Regions from separate parts of the Bradyrhizobium sp. UNPA324 genome, predicted to be linked through region 2. Evidence: riboswitches for the same ligand, from Rfam matches in the RefSeq annotation. Region 2 holds a riboswitch; the other holds the start of a gene.
What was found. A riboswitch is a leader RNA that binds a small molecule or an ion and turns the genes downstream of it on or off. The one in region 2 is predicted to bind cobalamin.

Region 1 (7,384 bases), 630 kb from region 2:
GCTGATCGAGCCGCAGCGCCGAGATACGGCCGATCTCCTCGATCGCACGGCGCGTCTCGGTCTTGGCGATATTGCGCAACCGGATCTCGAAATCGTGCAGCACGGAATCCCGGGTGTGCCGGCGCACGCAGACGATATAGGGGAAGCCGAACTTGTCGCGATAGGCGTCGTTGACACGCTCGAACGCGGCATATTCGGCATCCGACAGCCGGTCGAGGCCGGCGCTGTTCTGCTCGGCAGTCGATTCCGCCGTGAGCCCCGCGGCACGCTGGGTCTTGCCGGCGAGATCCGGATGCGCCCGGATCAGCGCCAGCTGCACATCGGGGTCGGCGCTCTGGATCGCCGCCATCAGCGCCGCATGCAACTGGTTGATGCCGGCGAACGGCCGCTTGTCGGCGAGCTGCTCGGCGATCCACGGCGAATATTCGACGACGTTGGCGAGCGCGGCAACGAAATCGGCCTTGGCAGCGGCATTGAGATCGGACAGAGAGATCTGCGGCATCGTCAACCGATCTCAAATGCGTCGGCGGCAAGATGCGCGTGCCTGGCGTGCCAGTGCTGCGCGATCTGCAATCGCGTCGGCACCCAGACGCGCTCGTGCTTGGCGATATAGTCGAGGAAGCGGATCAGGCCCGCAGCGCGGCCCGGCCGGCCGGAGAGGCGGCAGTGCAGACCGACCGACATCATCTTCGGCGCGGTCTCGCCTTCGGCATAGAGCACGTCGAAGGCGTCCTTGAGGTAAGTGAAGAACTGCTCGCCTTCAGCAAAGCCCTGCGGGTTGATGAACCGCATGTCGTTGGCGTCAAGCGTATAGGGAATGACGAGCTGCTTGCCGCTCGCACCCTTGACCCAGTACGGCAGATCGTCGGCATAGGAGTCGCAGAGATAGCGGAAGCCGCCCTCTTCCATCAGCAGACGGTTGGTGTTGATCGAGGAGCGTCCGGTGTACCAGCCGAGTGGACGCGCGCCGGTGGCTTCGGTATGGACGCGGATCGCCTCCGCGATCTCGGCGCGCTCCTGCGCCTCGGTCATGTCCTTGTGCTCGATCCATTTCAGGCTGTGGCTGGCGATATCCCAGCCCGCTTCCTTCATCGCCGCGACGATCTCGGGATTGCGCTTCAGCGCGGTGGCGACGCCGAACACCGTGGTCGGCCAGTTGCGCGCGGTGAAGATCCGCCACAGCCGCCAGAAGCCGGCGCGCGAGCCGTATTCGAACATGGATTCGATATTGGCGTGGCGCTGGCCGGGCCAAGGCTGCGCGCCGAGCACGTCGGACAGAAACGCTTCCGAGGCGCGGTCGCCATGCAGGATGTTGTTCTCGCCGCCCTCCTCGAAATTGACGACGAACTGCACCGCGACTCGGGCATCGCCGGGCCATCGCGGGTGCGGCGGGTTGCGGCCGTAACCGCGGAGATCGCGCGGGTAGCTTGTATCGGTCACTTAGACTTCCTCGAAGCGGATCGGCAGGGCGCCCTTCCACAGCACACTCTTGCCCAGCGGCGCGAGATTCTCCAGGCCAGAGGTCAGCGTGATGAAATGGTTGCCGGCGAGCTGGCCCATCTTGCTCGCGAAATGCACGCTGCCATAGGCCAGCAGGATCTCGGTCTCGCTGATGCCGCCGGGATAGAGAATGATCTGGCCGGGCGCGGGATAGCTGGTGTGGTTCTCGTAGCCGACGCCGAAATCGAGATCGCCGAGCGGCATCCACACGCCCTCGCCACTCCAGCGCACATGGATGATGTGGCTTTCGAACGGCAGTGACTTGCGAAAGGCCGCGACGGTCTTGGGTGCCAGCTGCTCCTCGAAGCGGGCATCGAAGGTGAAATCGCCGGCTCGGATAACGAGTTTGCTCATCTCATCTCTCTGGATCGGGGCCTGTGGGCCCCGGAAGCTCTCAAGCAAGAGCACTCCCGGCGGCTTCGCGCAAGTGGCGCAGCCGCATCACCTGCGGTCGTAGGACCAGCCGAAAATGCCGCTCCGCCGCGTCTCCGGTTCCGGCTCGGCGGCAGGCTGCAGCGCCTCCTTCAGCTCCGCCTGCGGCGGCGGCAGCGGTGCCGGCAGGTTTTCGCATGCCATGGAGTAGACCAGCTTGCCGTCTGCGGTACGCCCGATCGGAGCACAGGGATCCTGACGTCCGGCCGCGGTCTTCGCCGTCATCTTGACCTGCGCGGCCGCCGGTGAGGCCAGTAGCAGCAGGATCAGCAGATATCTCGACATCGTTGTCGCCTAAAGCTCGATCGGTCCATTGAACCGGATTGCGGCGGGCAAGTCCATCGGCGCCAGCGGGCATGATTGCCGAATATTTAGCCGGCATGGGCTGGGCGACCTGAGCACAGCCTGGTCGAGACGACCTCGGGGGCGCAACTGTTCATCGCCGGCTCCGCTCGTGTCCCGGACCAGCCGCAACGCTTTGAGCGTTGCGGTGCAGAGCCGGGACCCAGGGCGACACGGCACGATGCGGATGGATGGGCCCCGGCTCAGCAGCGCACCGCTGAAGGAGCGCTGCGCTGCGTCCGGGGCATGAGAGTGAGTGTGGCCGCGCGCTTTCTCCTGCTCGTCATTGCGAGCGAAGCGACTTGTCCGCCGAAGCCTTGGCGAAGGCGGAAGCAATCCAGAATCCTTCCGCGGAGGGATTCTGGATTGCTTCGTCGCAAGGGCTCCTCGCAATGACGGCGTTTGAGGCGTCAGCTTGCTTCTCCAAGTGACGCTGTCATTCCCCGCGAAGGCGGGGAATCCAGTACGCCGCGGCCTCTCGGTTCTATCGCTGGCGCCACTGGAATACTGGATCGCCCGGTTGAACCGGGCGATGACACCACGTGTGTAACTGCAGATCGCTCAGGCCGACATTGCGCCCTTCCGCCCGAACGGATCGATCAGGCGGACGATCTCGCAGACGGCGACGAGGCCGGCCAGCCAGACGGCGCTGGTCAGCCCAATGCGCAAGACGATGGCGAGGGTGAAAGCGCCCTCTCCGCCGAGGACCGGCGTCGCGGCAAGCAGCGCGAGCTCGTAAGTCCCGTAGGCGGCGACGAGCGCGACCATCATCATCGGCGGCGTGCGGCCCTGCGGCAGCATGCGGAGGACGGCCGACGCCGCGGCGGTCGACACAAGCGCAGCCGCGCCGATGACGAAGCCCCAGGCGATCGTGCTGCCGTCGATGGGATAATGCAGCGCGCTGAAACCGATGGTCTGGTTGACCAGCCAGGCGCCGGTGACGACGAGCAGCGCCGGGCGCAGCGGCAGCATCGCCGCGGCAACGACCGCGAAGGCCGCAAACGGCGTCGCACAGGCAAATGCGAAGCTTGCAAGCGCGCATGATGCGGTCAGCAGCGCAAAGCAGAACATCGGCGCAAGGCGCGGCGCGACCGGGTGAATCCGGCAGCCGTCGCCGCGAGACGGCAGGATGCCGCGAGTCATGATGCTAAGAGTCATGATGCTAAGAGGCATGAGTGATCTCCTTCTTCGAATTCCAGTCCATTTGAGGGCGTGCGACGGCCCTGGCGAGGTGAAAGCCTTGATCAGAACGTAGCGCCGGCCTTGAGCAGATAGGTGCGGCCGGGCAGCGGATAGGCGCTGAAACGGCCGTCCGTGAAGGTGCTGGCGATGGCATAGTCGTAGTAAAGTGCATTCAGCACATTGTTGACGCTGAGCGACCAGAAATAGCGCTCATACTGACCGCTGAGCTTGAGGTCGATCGTGCCATTGGCCGGGATCGGCTTCTGGGTGCCCGCCTGGTCGTTGTCCATGCGCCGTTCGCTCCAGAAGCGCGCGGTGGCATCGAGCACCAGATAATTCTGCCGGATGTTCCAGGTGACACCCGCACTCGCCGTATAGCGCGACACCAGCGGCACGTCGTTGCCGGCCCAGACGCCTTCGCGGAAGACGGCGCGGGTATAAGCCATGCCGGAGCGCAGCAGCAGGGCCTCGTTGACGCGATAGGACAGGCTGGTCTCCGAGCCGTAGCGCCGGGTCGGATCGAGATTGGTGTTGTAGAACAGGACCGGGCTGAAATGGACCTCGTTGGTGAGGTCCATCAGATAGAGGCTGCTCTGCAGCTGCAGCCCCCCGCCCTTGATGTGCAGACCGCCCTCGATGTCGTGCGAGGTCTGGGTCTTGAGCTGGAACGTTTGCGGGATCGCCGCGAAGGTCAGGGGATCGAAGGAAGGCCCCGAGGACAGGCGCTCGTCGACGTCAGGCGTGCGGAACGCGCGCGCGGCGCGGCCGAACAGCGAGACCGTGTCATTGAGGCGATGTTCGGCCCCGAGATGCAGCGCATATTGGGTCTCGTCGCTCGTCAGCGGCAGCGCGCCGATGTCGGCGTTGAACGGCGCCGCCGCGTCGAAATTGTCGCGTGCCTCAAGACGGACATTCTGCACACGTGCGCCGTAGGAGACATCGGTCGTGGGCAGCACCCCCAATGTGTGCTGGACATAACCCGCGACCGTCTGCTGCCTGAGGTCGTAATTGTGCCAGGCGGCGAGCCGCTGCCCCGCGCCGCGGTTCTGCTGAAAGCTCGCATCGTAATAGTCGATGCCGGTCAGGAGCTGCGATGGCATGCCGAGCAGCAGGCTCTTCACACTGAGCCGCGGCGTGATCGACCATGTCGTCAGATTGGAATCGACATAAGTCGACGTGAAGAAGGCCGGAACCGGCGTCGGGCTGGAGAAGAACGCACTCTGCTGCTTCTTGTCGCGCACACCGCCGTCGACGATGAGATCGACGCCGTTGACCAGGGTCTTGGCGAAGCCGGCTGTCGCGCCAAAGCCCTGCTGGTTGGCGTGGTTGAACGGCGTGCTGGTCCCTCGGCGGTTGCTCTTGAGCTCATCGAGGCCGATGGAGGGATCGACGGTGCGGCCGCCCGGCAGTCGCAACTCCTGATTGTCGCCGGTGACGGTAAGAAAAGCGGTCAGGCCTGATGTGGTGTAGTTGAGATTGCCGACGCCGTTCTCCTGGGAATAGCGATTGTTGTCGCGATAGCCGTCGGTCCTGACGGCATTACCGTAGAACGAGGTCGACCACGGACCGGAATTGAGCGAGGTCGAGACGTTGCCGAGCTTGGTGTTGAACGAGCCGAAGCCGGCTTCGATGCGCGCCGTCACGGGCGGTCCGCCGATTCCGGTCTTGGTGACGATGTTGATGACGCCGCCGACCGCGTTGTCGCCGTAGAGCACCGCTCCGGAATTTCCGCGCGTGACCTCGATACGCTCGATCGAATGGAGCGGGATGGTGGAGAGGTCCACCTGCGCCATGTCGACGTCGTTGAGCCGCCGGCCGTTGACCAGCACCAGCGTGTTGGCGGTGGCAAAGGCGCCGAAGCCACGCAGGTCCACGCTGGTCTTGGCGCCGATCTGGCCGCCATAGAACGTCGTGATCTGGGCCCCCGGGGTCTGCGCGGCGATGATCTCGGCAAGCGTCTGCGACGGCGAATGCGCGATATCCGCGGCCGTGATGACGGTCGTGGCGGTCCCGATGATGCCGCTGTTGGCGGCAACAGCTTCCGAGCCGGATGAGCCGGTGCCATCGCCTGCCGGCGCGAGATTCACAGTTCGCCGCGGCCTCGTCGCGTCGCCCTCACCGATCGCTCTGGCCCGCGTGCGGTTCTGATCGTCGGGCTTGCTCACTTCGATCGGCGGCAACTGCTCGGCAAGAGCCTGCTGGGCGGAGGCGGAGGATAGATCGAGCGAGTGGAGTGAGACAGACGCGAACAGGCCAGCGCGGAGGCGCCGGACGGCAGAGACGAAACGGGACAATGTTGTAACCTCGGTATGACGTCAGTGGCACGTCACAGCGAACGAGGTTTCACGGCGGAGCAATGAACCGCTCCGGTGAAGCCAATGTCTGTACTCCCCGACCGACATCTTCGCGTGTGACCACGGCTGACGGCAGGTCTCCTGGCTCGCGGGTCATTACCTTGCGTCGCCTTCCCAGGACCGAGATTCCCAGTGGCACAGGACGAAAGATTCACCGCTTACAGTTGCGGGGGCAGCCGTGGCGTTGAGACAAATCCCGGCGTTGGGACCTCCCGCACCACATTCCCTTTTGATCTCCATGGGGAGAACCGTCGCGATCATTTACGTGTCGTTCCACCGGAGAGTCAATCGAGTGGTCGATCGATGTCGGCGCCGCGAGCCGGCATCGACGCACCGGCCAATGCAAGTCCACGAAACGGGTGCCGGCCGCTCAGGTTCGCCCTCGCAAACGTTGGGCCTGCGCCCAGGCGACAGCGACATCGCGTGGCGGAACATCGACGCGCTTGATCGGGGTCAATTCGCCGGAGGCCGAGACGATCGCGGTTTCCTCGCGCCGGCAGCGCGTGCAGACAAAACGGACCTCATGCGGGGATGCCGACCAGTTCGACCGCTTCACATTGGCCGCCATCGGCCAGGCATCGCAATGCGAGCACGACACCAGAAATCGACCTGGATCGAGCATACCCATTTCCATCGGACTCCGCGTCCTGCCGCCTCCTTCAATGATTAATCCAAGTGAATCGTTCCGGTGCCCAAGCACCGTCAGTTCCGCCCGATCAGCCGGCGACCTCGGGCTCGCGTTCCCGCCGCCGCAGGCGTCGGGATCTCAGCGCGCGCCCTTGAGGGTGCAGGAGGTCGAGCAGGTGACGGTGGTGCCGTGATCGCATGCTTTGCAGGCGTTGACGCACTGGTTCATGTCGCGGGGGTTGTAGCTGTAGTTCCGCAGCGCGCAGACCGGCGTCGAGCCGGTGATGTCCTGCTCCTGGTCGCAGGCCGCCGTCATGAGCGCGATGATGATCACGGCAACGAGGCGCATGGAATCGCCCTGTCAGGCATGGCAAATGGCACTCACGAGGCACGTTGCATTGCAGCGAGCCCCGGCCTTCCCACCGCTGGCATCGCCGATCAGCGACGCCCGCATGCCTAAGGATGCGCGCCAAATCTTAAGAACGGATTGCTGCCGGCCTCAGGCCGCAGCCTTGGTCGCGATCGCCTGCCGCATGTCCACCGCCAGCTGACGGTACTGCTCCGAAAGCTTCAGATAGAACTCGCGCTTGGTGCTGTCGGTGGCGAGCTTGGCGATCAGCTCGCATTCGGCGGTGAGTGTCTCGAACCGTTCCAGCCTATCCTGAAGTTCTGGCATCGGCGTGTCCCCATCAGACGCCTCAAGGACATCCAACCTAAGCCCGGGAAATAGGTCACGGCGAACATCGTTATCGAGCAGAAGCAATTTTTCCGGTGCGGCAGCCTATTTGCTGTCGAGGCGCCAGGCGCCGTCCCATCCCTCGCCCGGCGGGCTCGCCTCGAACTGCGCGACGCGCCCGAGCATCGTGAGCGAGGGGCCGTCGCCGGGGACGGCTTCGAGCGCCGCGTTGAAGGCAGCACGCGCCGCATCGAAGCGCCGGGCGCGATAG
Region 2 (7,384 bases):
CGCCACCGCGATGTAGCCCTTGGCGCGCAGCACGTTCTGCTCGCGCGCGAGCTTCTGCACCGAGCCGACCAGCGCATCGATGTCGACGACCTCAGGAAGGTCGATCACGACGGAGGCGAAATCATCGTGCTCGTGCTCTTCCTCGCCGTCGTGATGCGAGGGGCGCGCGGCAAGATCGTTCTCGGCGGCAGCGCCGAGGCCGAGAATGACGCGCGCATCGATCGCGCCGTCAGTGACGGGCAGCATCGGCACTCGGCGCGGCATCTCGGCGGTGATCACAGCCTTCGCAGCTTCAAGTCCCGCCGCGCCGGCGAGATCGGCCTTGGTCAGCAGCACGATGTCGGCGCAGGCGATCTGGTCCTCGAACACTTCCGACAGCGGCGTCTCGTGATCGAGATTTTCGTCCGCCGCGCGCTGCGCTTCGACGGCGTCGGGATCGGGCGCGAAGCGGCCGGCCGCGACGGCCTCGGCGTCGGCGAGCGCGATCACGCCATCGACCGTGATGCGCGAGCGGATCTCGGGCCAGTCGAACGCCTTGAGCAGCGGCTTCGGCAGCGCCAGGCCCGAGGTCTCGATCAGGATATGATCGGGCCGCACCGGGCGCGCCAGCAATCGCTCCATGGTCGGAATGAAATCGTCGGCGACGGTGCAGCAGATGCAGCCATTGGCGAGCTCGACGATGTTCTCTTCAGGACAGTTCGCGTCGGCGCAGGACTTCAGGATCTCGCCGTCGACGCCCTCGCTGCCGAACTCGTTGACGAGCACGGCGAGCTTCCTGCCGTCAGGGTTTGCGAGAAGATGCTGGATCAGCGTTGTCTTGCCGGAACCGAGGAAACCGGTGACCACCGTGACCGGGACTTTTGCGAGCGAATTCATTCGGCGGCCTCCGGCACGACGGCAACAGGGGGAATGCGCGCAAGCGATTGCTTGCGGAAGATCTCGGGACGGCTGCGCCAGGGCACGATTCCATCGGGCGCAGCCGCATAGGCAGCGGCGCCGGCGACCACGTCCTGCGCATTGGCATCCGACAGGCGGCCATAGACGTACGACCAGCGGCCGGGCGCGCTGAGCGCGACCGAGCAGCCCTGGCTGCAGGCCGACAGGCATTCGACGGGAACCACTCTGACGCCCTCGGGCACGCCGGTCTCGAGGATCGCGCCATGCAGGCGCTTGCCGGGCGTCGTCTCGCCCTCGCCAAGCGTCTGGCCGGCACGGCAGGTGATGCAGACATGAAGTGTGACGGTCATCGCCTCTTCCTGATAAACGCGGGAGGCGATGAGGCACACGGACCGTTCTTCAGAAGGCCCGTTTCCCCGTCGCGGAACACCCCGTCCGCCGGTTCAAAACTCGTCCGCGCTGGCAGGTCTCCCGGCTTGCGGAGCAGGGCTTTGCCCTTCGATCCCCGCCTTCCCGATTCCTAAGGGAATCAGTGGCTTCGGGCATCTCTCCGGTTACGGTCGCGGGGGCGGCTGCAGTTTGGACCCAAATCTTGCCGATTCGGACCCTATCGCATTCCCTCTTCGCCTGTCATAGGACAGGAACCAACGCCGGGCCACCATTTGCCGGTGGCCGCCTCTTGTCAAGCCGAAGGACCGGGACCGATGACGCCTGAACCGGATACCCAAACTGCCGAGGAAACCGACGCCCGGCATGCCCAGAAAATGGCGAAGAAGAAGGCCGCCCGCGACAAGATCATGGCGACCAAGAGCGGCGAAAAGGGCCTCATCATCGTCCACACCGGCGCCGGCAAGGGCAAGTCCTCCTCCGCTTTCGGCATGATCGTCCGCTGCGTCGCCCACGGCTTCCCCTGCGCGGTCGTGCAGTTCATCAAGGGCGCCTGGGATACCGGCGAGCGGCGCCTGCTCACCGGCCATTTCGGCGAGCTCTGCCAGTTCCATGCGATGGGCGAAGGCTTCACCTGGGAGACGCAGGACCGCGCCCGCGACATCGCCGCCGCGCGCGCCGGCTGGGAGAAGGCCAAGGAGCTCATCCTCGATCCCAATTTGCGCATGGTCGTGCTGGACGAGATCAACATCGCGCTGCGCTACGACTATCTCGACATCGCCGAGGTGGTCGAGTTCCTGACGACGCAAAAGCCCGAGATGACGCATGTCGTGCTCACCGGCCGCAACGCCAAGGACGAGCTGATCGAGATCGCCGATCTCGTCACCGAGATGACGCTGGTCAAGCACCCCTTCCGCTCCGGCATCAAAGCGCAGGCCGGCGTCGAGTTCTGACCACACCAAGTTCTGAAAAAACCATGGCACGCGCGTTGATGATCCAGGGGGCCGGCTCGGACGTGGGCAAGTCGCTGATCGTCGCCGGCCTTGCGCGCGCCTTCACGCGGCGGGGCCTGCGTGTGCTGCCATTCAAGCCGCAGAACATGTCGAACAACGCGGCGGTCACCGTCGACGGCGGCGAGATCGGCCGCGCGCAGGCGCTGCAGGCGCTGGCCGCCGGCGTCGAGCCGCACACCGACATGAACCCGGTGCTGCTCAAGCCCGAGACCGATGTCGGCGCGCAGGTGGTCGTGCATGGGAAACGCATCGCGACCGCACGCGCGCGCGACTATGCGACGATGAAGCCATCGCTGATGGGTGCGGTGCTGGAGAGTTTCGAGCGGCTGAAAGCGCGCGCCGATCTCGTGCTGGTCGAGGGCGCGGGCAGCCCCGCAGAGGTGAATTTGCGCAAGGCCGACATCGCCAATATGGGTTTTGCCCGCAAGGCCGAAGTGCCCGTCGTGCTGGTCGGCGACATCGACCGCGGCGGCGTCATCGCGCAGCTCGTCGGCATCAAGACGGTGATCGACCCCGACGATGCCGCGATGATCCAGGGCTTCGTCATCAACAAGTTCCGCGGCGATCCCACCCTGTTCGACGACGGCTACAGGCTGATCGAACAGAAAACGTCGTGGCGCGGCTTCGGCGTGCTGCCCTGGTTCGCGCGCGCCGGCGAGCTGCCGGCCGAGGATGCTCTGGGCCTCCGCGACGCGCGCAAGCCCGGCCAGTGCAAGATCGCCTGCCTTGCGCTGTCGCGGATCGCCAATTTTGATGACCTCGATCCGCTCAAGCTCGAGGCGGGCGTGGATCTCGTGATGGTGCGCCCTGGCGAAGCGATCCCGGGCGACGTGTGTCTTGTCATCATCCCGGGCTCAAAATCCACCCGCGGCGACCTCGCCTTCCTGCGCGCGCAGGGCTGGGACATCGACCTGCTTGCACATCACCGTAGGGGCGGCCATGTCCTTGGCCTCTGCGGCGGCTATCAGATGCTCGGGCGCAGCGTCGCCGACCCCGACGGCATCGAGGGTCCCGCAGGCGACACGCCGGGTCTCGGGCTGCTGGATGTCAACACCGTGATGAGCCCGCAAAAGACGCTGACGCGTGTCGCGGCCGTGCACGCCGCCACGGAGCAGCCGATCGAGGCCTACGAGATCCACATCGGCCGTACCGATGGACCGGATCGCGCCCGCCCCTTCGCAAAACTGAACGGCGAGCCGGAAGGCGCGATCTCACGCGACGGCCACGTGCAGGGCAGCTATTTGCACGGCCTCTTCGCCTCCGATGATTTCCGCAAGGCCTACCTCGCCGAGCTCGACATTCCCGCAGGCGACGAGCCCTACATGGCCCGGGTCGAAAGCGCGCTCGACGCCCTCGCAGATCACATCGAAAGCCATCTCGACGTCGAAGGCCTGCTTTCGCTAGCGCGCTAGCGCCTCGGCAAGGCGCGTCCATTCGGCTTCGTTGCCCGGAAGCCCGAGCCGCAGCCACGCCGGATTGTGCGCGAAGACGCGGGACCAGATATAGCCATGTGCCAGCTTCTCCTGCGCAGCGAGTGCGTCCGGCGTCTCGTAGAGGCGGAACAGCGCTGTCCCGCCAACGAGCCGCCATCCCTGCTCGCGCGCCATCTCGTCGAGACGAATGCAGTCGCGCGCAAGGCGCGCGGACGTGGCCTCAGCCCAGGCATCGTCGTGCAACGCGCGACAACCGATCGCGATCGCTGCCCCCGATACGGGCCATGGACCCGAAGCCGCCGCGAGCCTGGCCACATCAGCCGCATTGCCAAGGGCAAAGCCCAGCCGCACGCCGGCAAGGCCATAAAATTTTCCGAACGAGCGCAGAACCAGCAGTCCAGGCCGATCCGCTCCAGGCGCAAGCGACAATTGCGGGACCGCATCGGCAAAGCTCTCGTCGATCACGAGACGGCCGACGCGTGGCAGCAGCGCGAGCAAATCCTTTGGCGCATGATTCCGACCGTCGGGGTTGTTGGGATTGACGACGATGGCGAGGTCGGCGCCGGCCAGCGCGTCGAGCTCGCCAGCCTCCTGCACCTCCCAGCCCGCGGCCGACAGCACACCCGCATACTCGTTATAGGTCGGCGCAAGGATGCGCGCGCTGCCGAGCGGCACGAGTTGCGGCAGCAATTGGATAGCGGCCTGCGCGCCACCAAGCGCGACGATCGGCGCGCTGGTGCGGTAGGCGTGCCGCGCGGCCTGATGCAGCGTATCGATCTCGGCGTGCGACGGCAGCGCGCTCCACGCACGCGCGCTCATACTCCCCACGGGATAAGGCAACCGGTTGATCCCGGTCGACAGGTCGATCCAGTCCTCGGCGCGCCCGCCAAAACGTTGCCCGGCCAGATCGAGATTTCCACCATGCTCGCGCATGCCCCGTTCTTTCACGCGAACGCCAGGATCGCAAGCACGCCGGAAAGCAGCAGCATGGCACGGCGATAGATCGTCAGTCCCTCGCCGATATCCGCGGCAAGCGGATCGCGCGCGCCCTCGTTGAGCCAGGGTTCGTTCGTGATGCTGCCGTGATAGATGCGGGGACCACTGAGCCGCACGCCGAGCCCACCTGCCATCGCGGCTTCCGGCCAGCCCGCATTGGGCGAGCGATGACGGCGCGCATCGCGCGTCATGCACGCCAGCGCTCCGGATCGTCGCGGCGCCAGCAGCACGAACAGGAATCCAGTCAGGCGCGCCGGGACGAAGTTGGCGACATCGTCGACGCGCGCGGCGGCCCAGCCGAAGGCTTCATGCCGTTCGCTGCGATGGCCGATCATGGAGTCCAGCGTGTTGATCGCCTTGTACCCCAAAATGCCGGGCAATCCGAACAGCGCGCCCCAGAACACCGGAGCGACGATGCCGTCGGAAGCGTTTTCCGCGAGGCTCTCGATTGCCGCGCGCGCGATGCCGGCTTCATCGAGCGCCGCGGGATCGCGACCGACGATGTGCGAAACTGCTTCGCGCGAAGCCGCGATGTCGCCGGCCTGCAACGGCTTGGCGACGGCGGCGACGTGATCATGCAGCGAACGCAGCGCGACCAGCGGCCAGGCCAGGGCACCGACCAGCACGATCTGGATCCAACCCGTGGGAAGCAAGGCCTGAATCATCCAGCCAATCACAACGGAGAATGCGACCACCAAAAGTGCTCCGGCGACGCCAGCCGCGCGGCGGAGCGCCGGCGGATCGGGGGCGCGATTCCAGCTACGATCGATGGCGCCGATCAGCCGCCCCAGCCAGGTCACGGGATGGCCGATCCGCGCGAACAGCCACGACGGCCAGCCTGAGAGGGCATCCACCGCCATCGCCACCACCATCGCGCCCGCAAAGCCCAAGCCTGCCTCCTGTCCCGCCCCTGTTGCGCAAAGCGAGGGCCAAGCGCAAGCCCCTCCCCGCCTGATTTCGGCTTTGTCTTTGGCCGCGATTGGTGGTTAGTCAGGCCCTCCAGGAGAGTTTTATGGCCGTCATCTTGATCACCGGCGGAGCGCGATCGGGCAAGAGCAGGCGTGCGGAAATGCGCACGCGCGCTTTTCCGGGCCAGCCCGTCTATGTCGCAACGGCCGAGGCACTCGACACTGAGATGGAGGCACGCATTGCCAAGCATCGCGCGCGGCGCGGAGCCGACTGGATCGAGCGCGAGGTGCCGCTAGATCTCGTGGGGGCGCTGGTCGCGACCGATGGCGGCGGCGCAAGACTGGTGGATTGCCTGACGCTGTGGCTTTCCAATTTGATGCATGCGACGCGCGATTGGGAACGCGAGGTGACCGAACTCGCCGCCGCCCTGCCCCGTTTCAAGAGCCCCGTCGTCCTGGTCACCAACGAAGTCGGCCTCGGCATCGTGCCGGACAATGCGCTGGCGCGCCTCTATCGCGACGCCGCCGGAACCATGAATCAAACGATCGCCGACGTTGCTGACGAGGTCGAGTTCGTCGTCGCCGGCCTTCCGATGAAATTGAAATGATGCCGCGCGCCGAGCTTCTCAAAGACATCGTCGCCGATCTCAGGATGGCGGCGTCGTTCGTGACGATCCTTCCGGCGGCATCGTCGAAGCCGGCGGCTGACGGCGCCGTCGCGCGGGCGACCTGGGCGCTGCCCGTCGCAGGACTGCTGGTCGGCCTCGCCGGCGCCTTCGTCTACAAGGCCGCGATCCGCTGCGGACTGACACCGAACCTCGCCGCCCTGCTTGCGCTGGGGACTACCGCCCTCATCACCGGCGCATTGCATGAGGACGGGCTTGCCGACACCGCCGACGGACTCGGCGGCGGCCGCACGCGCGAGCGCAAGCTGGAGATCATGCGCGACAGCCGGATCGGCACCTACGGCGTCTGTGCGCTGATCCTGTCGTTCGGCCTGCGCTGGAGCGCGCTCGCAACGATCGCCAGTCCCTTCGCCGTCACGCTGGCGCTGTGCGCCGCGCACGCGGCCGCCCGTGCAGGCGTGCCGGCCTTCATGTCACTGGTCCCGCCGGCACGACCGGACGGGTTGTCGGCGAGCGCCGGATCGCCGCCGGGCCGCAGCGTCGCTATCGCATTCGCGGTTGGAACGCTCGCGCTCGCCCTGGCGTTGGGGCCGGGCAAGGCGCTGGTCGGCCTGATCCTGCTGTCGTTTGCTGGATTGATGCTGGCACGGCTTGCGATCCGCCAGATCGGCGGGCAGACCGGCGACATCCTCGGCGCGTTCGAGCAGATCGGCGAAATTCTGGTCCTGCTGGTCGCCGCAGCCTTTCAGATCGGACGTTGAGCCGATGGTCGAGTTCGACGACACCTTCCGCCGGCAATTGCACGAGCTGTTCGTGTGGCGCCGCGACGTGCGCCGCTTTCGCAGCGATCCGCTACCGGAGGGGGCCATCGATCGGTTGATCGAGACCGCCTGCCTTTCGCCCTCGGTCGGCCTCAGCCAGCCCTGGCGCTTCGTCATCGTCGACGATGCCGTGCGCCGCCGCGCCGTGATCGACGATTTCAGGGCGTGCAACGCCGATGCGCTGAGCTGCTATTCCGGCGAGCGCGCAGCGCGCTACGCCACGCTGAAATTGTCGGGCCTCGAACAGGCGCCCGGCCATCTCGCCGTGTTCGCCGACAAGACCAGCGACATCGGCCACGGTCT

Region 1: it holds a riboswitch for cobalamin, as region 2 does, so the genes downstream of both, UNPA324_RS21275 (TonB-dependent receptor) here and UNPA324_RS18375 (DUF1636 family protein) in region 2, are expected to answer to the same signal.

The regions. Positions count from the first base shown of each region.
Region 1 covers NZ_LFJD01000004.1:4,417,910-4,425,293, forward strand. The annotation lists gene uraD (2-oxo-4-hydroxy-4-carboxy-5-ureidoimidazoline decarboxylase) at 1-502, opposite strand, end outside; gene puuE (allantoinase PuuE) at 505-1,440, opposite strand; gene UNPA324_RS21260 (DUF3830 family protein) at 1,441-1,854, opposite strand; gene UNPA324_RS21265 (hypothetical protein) at 1,942-2,217, opposite strand; gene UNPA324_RS21270 (hypothetical protein) at 2,836-3,417, opposite strand; gene UNPA324_RS21275 (TonB-dependent receptor) at 3,519-5,750, opposite strand; cobalamin riboswitch at 5,865-6,078, opposite strand; gene UNPA324_RS21280 (hypothetical protein) at 6,181-6,432, opposite strand; gene UNPA324_RS21285 (hypothetical protein) at 6,577-6,786, opposite strand; gene UNPA324_RS35225 (hypothetical protein) at 6,937-7,113, opposite strand; gene UNPA324_RS21290 (adenylate/guanylate cyclase domain-containing protein) at 7,219-7,384, opposite strand, start outside.
Region 2 covers NZ_LFJD01000004.1:3,790,475-3,797,858, forward strand. The annotation lists gene cobW (cobalamin biosynthesis protein CobW) at 1-876, opposite strand, end outside; gene UNPA324_RS18375 (DUF1636 family protein) at 873-1,247, opposite strand; cobalamin riboswitch at 1,342-1,561, opposite strand; gene cobO (cob(I)yrinic acid a,c-diamide adenosyltransferase) at 1,602-2,237, shown strand; gene UNPA324_RS18385 (cobyric acid synthase) at 2,261-3,709, shown strand; gene cobD (threonine-phosphate decarboxylase CobD) at 3,698-4,663, opposite strand; gene cbiB (adenosylcobinamide-phosphate synthase CbiB) at 4,675-5,616, opposite strand; gene cobU (bifunctional adenosylcobinamide kinase/adenosylcobinamide-phosphate guanylyltransferase) at 5,739-6,242, shown strand; gene cobS (adenosylcobinamide-GDP ribazoletransferase) at 6,239-7,021, shown strand; gene bluB (5,6-dimethylbenzimidazole synthase) at 7,026-7,384, shown strand, end outside.